2 regions of the Paenibacillus sp. UMB7766-LJ446 genome follow, and region 2 is predicted to be linked to the other one. Evidence: riboswitches for the same ligand, from Rfam matches in the RefSeq annotation. Region 2 holds a riboswitch; the other holds the start of a gene.
What was found. Region 2 has a riboswitch for ZMP and ZTP ahead of QP794_RS13710 (bifunctional 5,10-methylenetetrahydrofolate dehydrogenase/5,10-methenyltetrahydrofolate cyclohydrolase). Riboswitches for the same ligand answer to the same signal wherever they lie in the genome.
Positions count from the first base shown of each region.

Region 1 (5,584 bases), on a different contig from region 2:
TCTCGCTGGGCGAAGCCAGCGAGCTGGAGGAGGCAGCGCGCCGGCTGTACGCCGTGCTGCGCAGCTGCGATGAGCAGGGAGCCACATATATTGTGGCTGAAGCCTGCTCGCGCGAAGGGCTGGGAGCAGCCGTCATGAACCGGCTGCTCAAGGCGGCAGGTCACCGACTCATACAGGTCGGTAACCGATAGCCCCCTTTTCCACGGCTTCGTCAGGCATGTATTTTCTTCTCCCTCTACACACCACGACCAGCAATCTCTTTTTTTTGAATGCTACGAATGCAAAAAATCTCCTCAGGTTATGTTTAGGTCCTTGTCCGCATATGGTGTACAAGAACCTTTACGTGACTTGGGGGTATGGGGATGTGGGATGTGTCTGCCCATGTAGGGCAGTTGGTAACCATTTTGATCATGGCAGTCGCACTCGGACTCGACGCGTTCTCACTCGGCATCGGGATTGGCATGAAGGGCATTCGTCTGAGAGACGTATTGCGAATCAGTACCGTAACGGCCTTGTTTCACATCATCATGCCGCTCATCGGCATGTATACGGGCAAATACGTCAGTTCCCTGCTTGGTGACATTACGACGTATGCAGCTGGCGGTTTGCTGGTCCTGCTCGGTGCCCATATGATTTTGAACGCTTTCCGGGAGGGAGACACCAAACTGGTGGATCATCGCTCTCTGCTCGGTGTGATTCTATTCTCTCTGAGTGTCAGTGTGGATTCATTCTCCGTTGGAGTCTCGCTCGGCATGTTCAGCAGTGATTTGGTGTTAACAGTGCTGGCTTTTGGCGTATGCGGTGGATTAATGTCCGTTATGGGTCTGCTGTTGGGACGGCGTGTGAGCCAGAACATGGGGGATTATGGAGAAGCGGTCGGCGGAGCAATCTTGCTCGCTTTTGGACTATTGTTTATATTTTAAAATATAACGTTAACTATAATTACAGCCTAGTGCAGTCTTCAATATATAGGTATGAGGTTCATTGGATCAGATGGGGTTTCAACATGATTCGACAACATATGCAAAATGGGGAGGCTAACCACAATGAAACATATTTTGTTTGTATGTACAGGGAATACCTGCCGCAGCCCCATGGCGGAGGGACTTTTACGTAAACTGGCGTCTGAGCGGGGCATTCAAGTGGACGTTCGTTCCGCAGGTGTAGCCGCAACAACGGGCATGCCGATTTCCCGTCATGCGGAGGCCGTATTAAGGGATCACAACGTGGAGGGACCACCTCATTCGACGCTTCTTAGCGCGAACCTGGTTGGCTGGGCCGATCTGATTCTCACATTGACACGCAGTCATAAACAGCATGTTATTCAGGTTTTTCCTGACTCGGTACACAAGACATATACTTTGAAAGAATACGTCGAAAATGACGAGCAAGTTCTGAGTGATCTTCAGGAACTGGACAGCCTGTTCGCGACATTGGAGATGAAACGTGCGCTCGGTCAGGAGATTTTGGCATCTGAACGTGAGCGGGCGATCGAGATTAGGCAGCGCATTCCGAGCTTTGACATTTCGGACCCGTTTGGCGGCAGTCGCGACGATTACAACATTGCTGCGGCAGAGATTCGGACCGCGCTCGACAGACTTTTGGACAAGTTGGAGTAATTGGAAGCCATATTAAAGCGGACATGGGATGTAAATTAGTCGTTGATTTTAAACGCAGGTTGTTTTATGATGAATGGGAAAACAGGGATCCGGTGTAACTGGCGACGAAGTGGGCACAACCACAATGGAGCACCGGAACAAACGGCCGGTCGCCTGGGCAAAAGAGCAATTCTGCGTTACCCGCAGACTGCTCTTTTTTTCGTCTTTCATCTGATTATTCGCTATAATAGTACCTGAAATGCCATGCAAGAATACGAAGGGCAGCCAAGAGGAAGCCGGGCATGATTTTATCGGGAGGCGATAGGATGACTATTGAATTAGATTCGGAACAACCCGGATTGCATGAACAGACTGCATCCATACTGCGTGAACTGGCGCTTGCCGGACAGCTTGGATCTGGACAGATTGTTGTGATCGGTACAAGTACAAGTGAAGTCGCAGGCAAACGGATTGGTACAAGCGGTGCAGTTGAAGTGGCGCAGCAGCTTCTTGCGGGTATACGCGAGGTGCAGCAGGAGTTCGGTTTTGATGTTGTATTCCAATGTTGTGAGCACCTGAACCGCGCACTGGTTATGGAGCGTTCTCTGCTTACACGTCTTGGATTGACTGAAGTGGGTGCAGTACCTGTGCCCAAAGCAGGTGGTTCCATGGCATCCGCAGCGTATCGCTCGCTGACCGATCCATGCCTGGCTGAACATGTGCAGGCCCATGCGGGACTGGATATTGGCGAGACGATGATTGGCATGCACTTGCGGCATGTGGCAGTACCTTACCGTACAGCACTCCGCTACATTGGTGATGCCCGTGTAACTACAGCGTTGACCCGTCCCAAGTTGATTGGTGGCGAGCGCGCAGTGTATCGCATGGAAGAGCAACCGGATTCGACATTTTGTGACTAATTTTTATTCAACCAATTCACTTATAAACTGGGAGGAATTTAATCATGGAACAATTGCGCAAGAATGACCCGGCAGTACTGGAAGCGATGAATCTTGAACTGAAACGTCAACAGAACAACATCGAGCTGATCGCATCCGAGAACATCGTAAGCGAAGCGGTTATCGAGGCTCTTGGATCTGTACTTACGAACAAATACGCTGAAGGCTATCCAGGTAAACGTTACTACGGTGGTTGTGAACATGTCGATATCGTTGAGGACATTGCACGTGACCGTGCCAAAGAACTGTTTGGAGCAGAACATGTGAATGTTCAGCCTCACTCCGGTGCACAAGCGAACATGGCAGTATATCTTGCGGCTTTGAAACCAGGTGACACTGTACTGGGCATGAACCTTGCGCATGGCGGACACCTCACACATGGTAGCCCGGTTAATGCTTCCGGCTTGCTGTACAATTTCGTGGCTTATGGTGTACAAGAAGATACGTTCCTGATTGATTACGATGAAGTGCGCAAAGCTGCATTCAAACATCGTCCTCGCATGATCGTTGCAGGTGCAAGTGCATATCCGCGTATCATTGATTTTGAAAAGCTTGCTTCCATCGCCAATGATGTAGGCGCTTTGTTCATGGTGGATATGGCTCATATTGCAGGACTGGTAGCTGCCGGATTGCATCCAAGCCCGGTTCCACATGCGCATTTCGTAACAACAACAACACACAAAACGCTGCGTGGACCTCGTGGTGGTATGATTCTGTGCCGCAAAGCATGGGCAGCAGCGATTGATAAAGCGGTATTCCCAGGTTCCCAAGGTGGACCTCTGATGCACGTGATTGCTTCCAAAGCGGTAGCCTTCGGTGAAGCACTGCAACCTTCGTTCAAAACATATGCACAAAATGTGGTGAAAAATGCACAGGTGCTGGCTGAAACGTTGATTGCTGAAGGATTGAACATCGTATCCGGTGGTACAGACAACCACTTGATGCTGATCGACACACGCAGCGTGAATATCACAGGTAAGGAAGCTGAGCATGTACTTGATTCCATCGGTATTACCGTGAACAAAAATGCCATTCCGTTTGATCCGACCAGCCCGTTTGTAACAAGTGGTATCCGGATCGGTACACCTGCGGCGACTTCCCGTGGTATGAACGAAGAAGCGATGGTGGCGATTGGTAAAATTATTGCTAAAACATTGAAAAACCCTAAAGATACAGCGAAATTGGACGAAGCCCGTGCGGAAGTGACTGCACTGACAGACCAATTCCCACTCTACACTGACCTTAAATACTAAAAAACATTGCTCATGCTGCTTTCTTTTGAGTTTTTATAAATTGGAATACAAAAGACGAAGCTGGCAGAATGCAACCGGAGAAGCGAAGCGCTCGCCTTTATCCCCTGATTTTCTCCTTATTTAAGGGGAATCAAAAAAAATCTGGGGATAACAGCGATCGAAGGTGCAATCTGTTTGCGGAGCATCACTTGTATTTATAATTTTTACCTACTCAATGATATAACAGCACGAGCAAACAGGACCGGAAGACTCATTTTTCCGGTCCTGTTTTTGTAGGATTCGGTTTTCTGTAATGATTAGGTGCCCTTTGATGGTGTAATTCGGTGTGGGTGATGATATAATATACAGGATTTATCGGGGCCTATGAATGATGATTAGGCATATTTGGTAATGCTGAACATGAAGAACATACCGGAGGGACAAATTAGATGGGAAAATTAGTAATATGTGATCACCCTTTGATTCAACACAAACTGACGTTTATACGCGACATGCGTACGAATACGAAAGATTTTCGTGAATTGGTGGATGAAGTAGCAACGTTGATGGCTTACGAGATTACAAGAGACGTTGAGCTGGAGACGATTGATGTACAGACTCCTGTAGCTGCAACACAAGGTAAAGTTATTTCTGGACGTATGCTCGGACTGGTACCAATTCTGCGCGCAGGACTCGGCATGCTGGATGGTGTTGTAAAATTGTTGCCAGCTGCAAAAGTTGGACATGTTGGTCTGTTCCGTGACCCTGAAACACTGCAACCGGTAGAATATTACACTAAGCTGCCTACAGACGTAACTGAGCGTCAACTGATTGTCATCGATCCGATGCTGGCAACGGGTGGTTCTGCCATTGCTGCTATTGACGTGCTCAAAAAACGCGGCTGCACACAAATCAAAATGATGAATCTGGTTGCAGCTCCTGAAGGAGTCAAAGCCGTTCAGGAAGCCCATCCGGATGTAGACATCTACGTCGCTGCGCTGGATGATCGTCTGGATGATCACGGCTATATCGTTCCCGGACTGGGAGATGCAGGAGACCGTCTGTACGGAACTAAATAAGCATATTGCATGCTGAATAGAAAAGGGGCTTTGCTTCAATGTCCAAGAAAATTAAAGTCATGACAATATTCGGGGTGCGCCCGGAAGCCATCAAGATGGCTCCGCTTATTTTGGAACTGCAGAAACATCCCGAATCTATTGAATCGATCGTTTGCGTTACTGCACAGCATCGTCAGATGCTGGATCAGGTTCTTGAAGTATTCGATATTCATCCGGACTATGATCTCGATGTGATGAAAGACCGCCAGACGCTGAATGAAATTACGATTCGTGTGCTGGGAGGTCTGGAGCCGGTTTTGCGTGAAGCAAAGCCGGATATCGTATTGGTTCACGGGGATACGCTGACAACGTTTGTAGCCAGCTATGCTGCGTTCCTGCAACAGATCCAGGTGGGGCATGTGGAAGCGGGCCTCCGGACGTGGAACAAGCTCTCTCCATACCCGGAAGAAATGAACCGTCAGTTAACCGGGGTGCTTGCTGATTTGCATTTTGCGCCTACGGACTGGTCGTCTTCCAACCTTGCCAAAGAAAATAAACCGGAGTCTAGTACGTATGTCACAGGCAATACGGTAACAGATGTGTTTCAATATACAGTACGGCAGGATTACACACATCAGGTACTCGATTGGGCACAGGGCAAGCGTCTTGTGCTGATGACAGCTCACCGCCGTGAATCCCAAGGCGAGCCTCACCGTAACATTTTCCAGGCTGTCAAA
Region 1 covers NZ_JASOYM010000003.1:51,853-57,436, reverse strand. The annotation lists gene QP794_RS08450 (L-threonylcarbamoyladenylate synthase) at 1-191, shown strand, start outside; gene QP794_RS08445 (manganese efflux pump MntP) at 363-923, shown strand; gene QP794_RS08440 (low molecular weight protein arginine phosphatase) at 1,047-1,619, shown strand; ZMP/ZTP riboswitch at 1,704-1,785, shown strand; gene QP794_RS08435 (TIGR01440 family protein) at 1,925-2,518, shown strand; gene QP794_RS08430 (serine hydroxymethyltransferase) at 2,563-3,810, shown strand; gene upp (uracil phosphoribosyltransferase) at 4,239-4,868, shown strand; gene wecB (non-hydrolyzing UDP-N-acetylglucosamine 2-epimerase) at 4,907-5,584, shown strand, end outside.
Region 1: it holds a riboswitch for ZMP and ZTP, as region 2 does, so the genes downstream of both, QP794_RS08435 (TIGR01440 family protein) here and QP794_RS13710 (bifunctional 5,10-methylenetetrahydrofolate dehydrogenase/5,10-methenyltetrahydrofolate cyclohydrolase) in region 2, are expected to answer to the same signal.

Region 2 (5,584 bases):
ACGCCAAATGTTTCAGCACGGCTCCGGTCGTACATCCAGTCATGCAGCGTGCTACGTACACCAAGTCCCTGTTCATAGGCAAGCAAGCGAAAATTTTGGATTAGGCAGTATACGGCTGCAAAGTCCTCTTCCCGCTTATGGTGATCGGCCTCTTCCTTCACCAATACCAGAAGATACGCTGGCGCGTGCTCCTGCAATCCCTGCATGAGTTTCCCATTACGGTTATCGGCAAAAATAAATCGCCACGGCTCACGGAGTCCATCATTTGGCGCCCATACGGCGTGATTAAGCAATTCAAGGATTAGCTCCTGCGATACTGGTCGATCCAACAAATCTTGCGGACTGTGCATGTCTCCTTCCAGATCGGACAATTTCATTTTTACACCTTCCCCTTTTACGTAATCTGGCCCTGTAAAACAGTCCACTTTTGCTCAGCTGGTGTTCTTTTTCGGCTTCTTGGCGCTCTGTCAAAGTATCCTATATGAAGAATGCCAACAAATCTTTCATTCTCACGCAGTCCAATTCCTTTGAAAAATCCTTCGTGCTGAATCATGGACTCTGTATCCCACAGCATGCCTAACCCTCGTTCCCATCCCAGCAGTTGAAAGCTCTGCATCATTTCGCAGGCAACCGCAAAATTGCGGTCATCGGTCAGACGATCCGGCCCTACAGCAGACATAACAATGACATGGGCAGGAATATCGGTGAATCTCTTTTTAAACACATCCAGCAGTTTTCCCGGAATCAGCTTACCGAGCTTGCTCTGCGACATCTGTTCCAGCATACAGTCCACCAGCCGTTTGCGTGCTTCTGGAGTTCCGGCATATACAACACGCCACGAACCAGCGTCAACGATTGGTTGAAGCCGTGTGGCCCTGTGCAGCAATTCAACAACCAGCTCCTGTTCCACAGGGGTTGCATTACATTTACGAATACTTCTGCGTTCCCTGATCAATTCGGCCAGACTCAAGCGCTTCACTCTCCTTTGGTTTATCTGGATTCCATATCCATGCTGCTGTCTTGAAGAAATTGATGTATTATTTTCAGCTCTGGTTCCGAATATTTGTCCATGGAACGATAGAAACGTTCGGCCTCAAGTACATGCAGACGTTCATGCAGTTCAAAAATCTTTTTCCCTTCTGGTGACAACCTGAAATAGCTCTCTTTCTTGTTATCATTCATTTTCGTGCGTTTGACGAATCCTTCCTCCAGCAGTTTGTTGCCGATCTTGGTAATACTTGCTTTGGACAAATTCATCGCCTCGGCAATGCCCGTATTGTTAATGGGTTCATGCCTGCCAATGCAATCTATCATATGAACTGCAGTCAAATGCTGAGGGATTTTGTCGATGCTTTCCCGCTGGGCGATACTTAGAAAATGTTCGATTTCCGTATCCTTGTGATTCTCATATACATGTAAAAATCGGATAAATTGGTCATACAGTAACTGTTTTGTTTGATCTTTTGAATCCATTCTGCTATCGCTCCTTATTTACTTGTAAACAATAATAAAACCTTAAATAATCTATATTATTCACTAATTCAATCTTAAATAGTTTACTCGTTAACAACAATATATCATGATTGATAACGGTTATCAACAATAAACTCTGGCCAGTAAATTTGGAATCTTAGAGAGATCCATTACCTATTGAACATTTGCTCTTTTTCAAGTACTATCAATTTAAACAATTCAAACGACCATATGTGACTGGCGAACACGGTGAACCGTGAGGGAGCATATGGTTTGTAATAAGCCGTACGCCTGGGCAGAGGTAAGGAATATTTATTTCCTTGCCTCTTTTTTATGTTGAAAGGGCGATGTGAAAATGAGTACAGACACACTGATCTTGAATGGACAAACGGTAGCAGATTTTATGAAGGAAGACATGGCCACAAAGGTTGGCATCCTTAAGGAAAAAGGCATTCAGCCTTGTCTCGCTACAATTCTCGTCGGAGATGATCCTTCCTCAGCGACCTATGTGCGTATGAAAGGAAATGCTTGTGCTCGCTTAGGCGTGCATTCCATAAAGATCGTTCTTTCTGCGGATACCACCACGGATGAATTGATTCAAGAAATTAACAAACTAAATGATGACCCTTCCGTACACGGTATTTTGCTGCAGCACCCTGTCCCGAATCATATCGATGAAAGAGCAGCTTTTGACGCCATTCGTATCGAAAAAGACGTTGATGGTGTAACGACCCTCGGTTTTGCACTTAATGCTTTTGGAGAAGCCGAATTCCCTTCCTGTACACCACAGGCTATCATGCGTATTCTGGATTTCTACAATATTCAAATTGAGGGCAAACACGCGGTGGTCATCGGAAGAAGTCCCATCCTGGGCAAGCCTGTGTCAGCCATGCTGCTAAACCGGAATGCAACGGTGACGACCTGCCACTCCAAAACTGTGAACCTGGAAGAGATCGTGAAGCTTGGTGATATCGTCATTGCAGCCGTGGGTAAACCTCTGTTTGTCAAAGGAGACTGGATTAAACCGGGTGCTGTCGTTATTGACGCAGGTTATAACAAAGGGAATGTCGGAGATGTGGACTATGAAGCTTGCTTTGTTCCTTCTTCAGCCATTACACCTGTACCGGGCGGCGTTGGGCCTGTAACAATCGCAACGCTCATCGAACATACGATTAAATCTGCCTATAAGCTATCTGAAAATGCATAAATGAAATAGCGCAAAAAAACAAGGTCCCTCCGATTGACGAGGGGCCTTGTTTGTCTTTGAATACGGCTATAATTGAAAATAAGAACATATATATAGCATTTTTTCTCTTTTTACAAACGGATCATATCTATATTATTATGAACAAGGCTTGGGAAGGAGATAAACATAACTTGAAACCTTTAGTACAGCTGCTGCATTTTGGTTATCATCAAGCGATGAGTTGCATTTTTCCTGTGGCGATCTTTGGAACGTTGGCCCTCTCTAGCGTAATTCAGATCCCCTTTCTTTATCGCTATGATGCCATTCTGCTGATTTTATTAGCAGTGCAATACCTTATGTACCGGAGCGGATTGGAAACACGTGATGAAATCAAAGTCATATGTATATTTCACGTGATTGGTTTGGTGCTGGAGATGTATAAAGTGTGGATGGGATCCTGGTCATACCCTGAGCCTGGATATACCAAGCTCTTTGGTGTTCCCCTTTATAGTGGATTTATGTATGCAAGTGTAGCAAGCTTTATGTGTCAAATATGGCGCAGATTGCGTATGGACATGACTGGATGGCCCGGGTTTGTATCTTCGGTTCTGTTAGGTGGATCCATCTATATCAACTTTTTCACACATCATTTTATTCCCGATTTTCGTTGGTGGTTGACCGCTCTTGTGTTTATTGTTTTTCGAAAAACGTGGATCATCTATCAGGTACGATTAACGACCTATCGTATGCCGCTTACACTCGCTTTCATCATCGTAGGTTTCTTCATCTGGACGGCTGAAAATATAGCTACCTTTTTTAATGGGTGGAAATATCCTGACCAACACGACTCCTGGCAGCTGGTTAGTTTTAGCAAGATCAGTTCGTGGTTCCTTTTGGTTATCATTAGTGTCATCATTGTTGCTCAGCTTAAATATGTCAAAGCCCATCGAAAATAATAAGTAGGAGGATACAATGGAAGACATTATTTTGTGGTTGAAATATGTATTATTAGGTATCGTACAAGGGGCTACTGAGCCTATTCCGGTTTCTTCAAGCGGACATTTAATTATTGCTCAACGATTGCTTGGCATGAAGCAGAATGGATTATCCTTTGAAATTTTGACAAACACAGCCTCACTGATTGCCATTATGTTTATCTTTCGGGAAGATATCAAAAAACTTATAGTCGGAGGCTGGCGATTCCTAATCTCTCGCAATGCAGCGTACAGAGCAGATTTCATGTTTTGTCTATACATAATCATTGGTACTCTCCCTGCTGCGATCGGAGCTGTGCTATTCAAGGATAAAATTGAAGAAATTTTCACTTCTGTTTATACGGTTGCGATTAGTTTACTGATCACCGGGGTTGCTCTGTGGCTCATTCGAAACCTTCGCGGGCGGAAAAGAGATGGCGATTTGTCGGTGAAAGACGCAGTACTGGTAGGTCTGGCTCAGGCCGTGGCTCTTATTCCGGGGATAAGCCGCTCTGGTGCAACAGTCATTGCATCTATCGCTGTCGGGATGAAACAGGAAACGGCTTTGAAATTTTCCTTTATGCTCTATATTCCGATTAGCATTGGAGGGGTAATATTAGGTGCATCTGACATCGTAACCGATCCGCAGCGTACACAGCTAGCTATACCTTACATTTTAGCATTCATCACTACGCTTATCGTTACCTACTTCTCAATGAGATGGTTTATGGGAATTATGGCTAGAGGGAACCTGATTTATTTTTCATACTATTGCTTCGTAGTCGGAATTCTTTTACTTATTTTTTTGTAAAACAGGAGATCCATTTAACGTAAAAGGGAACAACCTCTAATCAAGAGGTTGTTCCCTTTGTATTATCCTCCACACGTTTATTTCTTAACTCTCTCCAAGAACCATGGAACCCATATCATTCGAATCTTCAATTTGTTTATGGATTATAAGCTCTCCTCTGTCGTTGAATCCCTTGATTTCATACGGAATAGTTGCAGACGAGGGCAGGAATACAAACCAGATTATGCTGTCAGGGCCCACCTCCACCAACTTAGCTTCGGTAGCCACTGGTTTATCATTTTCTTTGAACTCGACGGCAACACGCTTAATAGCGGGGTCTAATATATGTCCGAACAGCATAGGAAAAGGTTTCGATATATGACTTAATTCAGGTATGCTCATATAATCCAGCGCTGACGTGAATTGAGATGATTCACCTATGGAATATCCGCCACCCCACACCCACTTCCAGCCGAATACTATTTTACGCGCATACTCCATCTGAAGATTGCTGCTATTTGCCTGACTCGTTTTTTGTTTAAACAAAACCATTCCCCCGTCTACCGGTTCTTGATGAATGATCTGTAATGAATCATTATGACCTCTAAACCTCTCAATCGCTTCTTCAGGAGTTTTTCCTATAGGAATATGGATGGTTCCACTCATTCCCATTGCCTTCGACATGCGCCAATCGGACAATCCACCAGCCTTGTCATTAACATAAATAAATGCGATGCACAATAGGAAAAGTAAGAGAGCTATCACTGTAATTCGTCGTTTGCTTCGTTTGCTTCGCATTGTTTGCATTACTACGTCCACTCCTTCAGATAACGCTCATTACTACTCTCCCTGAACAGTAGATAAGGAAACAAGCACTGGACCAGCGAAATCGGAGGCTTCTTCCCCTTTTGGATTGTGAAGACGGAATAAAAAAGCATCACCTTTTTCAGATTTCCAGACCATATAATCGTTTATCCCGCTTTCACCCGAGGTTTGAAGATAAAGCTCAGCGAAACCAAGCGGATGCTCGATCAGTTCGCCACTATAATCAGACACCTTGCCCGCTTTTTCCAAATCCTCTCGCCCTGTTGTCTCAAGTTTTTTCAGATCATAATCAGAGGGTAGTGGTTCAATATCCACATAGTAGTCCGAATTGCTTGT
Region 2 covers NZ_JASOYM010000004.1:617,879-623,462, reverse strand. The annotation lists gene QP794_RS13725 (nitroreductase family protein) at 1-377, opposite strand, end outside; gene QP794_RS13720 (nitroreductase family protein) at 395-979, opposite strand; gene QP794_RS13715 (MarR family transcriptional regulator) at 991-1,473, opposite strand; ZMP/ZTP riboswitch at 1,697-1,777, shown strand; gene QP794_RS13710 (bifunctional 5,10-methylenetetrahydrofolate dehydrogenase/5,10-methenyltetrahydrofolate cyclohydrolase) at 1,829-2,680, shown strand; gene QP794_RS13705 (DUF817 domain-containing protein) at 2,818-3,615, shown strand; gene QP794_RS13700 (undecaprenyl-diphosphate phosphatase) at 3,632-4,444, shown strand; gene QP794_RS13695 (hypothetical protein) at 4,529-5,230, opposite strand; gene QP794_RS13690 (hypothetical protein) at 5,264-5,584, opposite strand, start outside.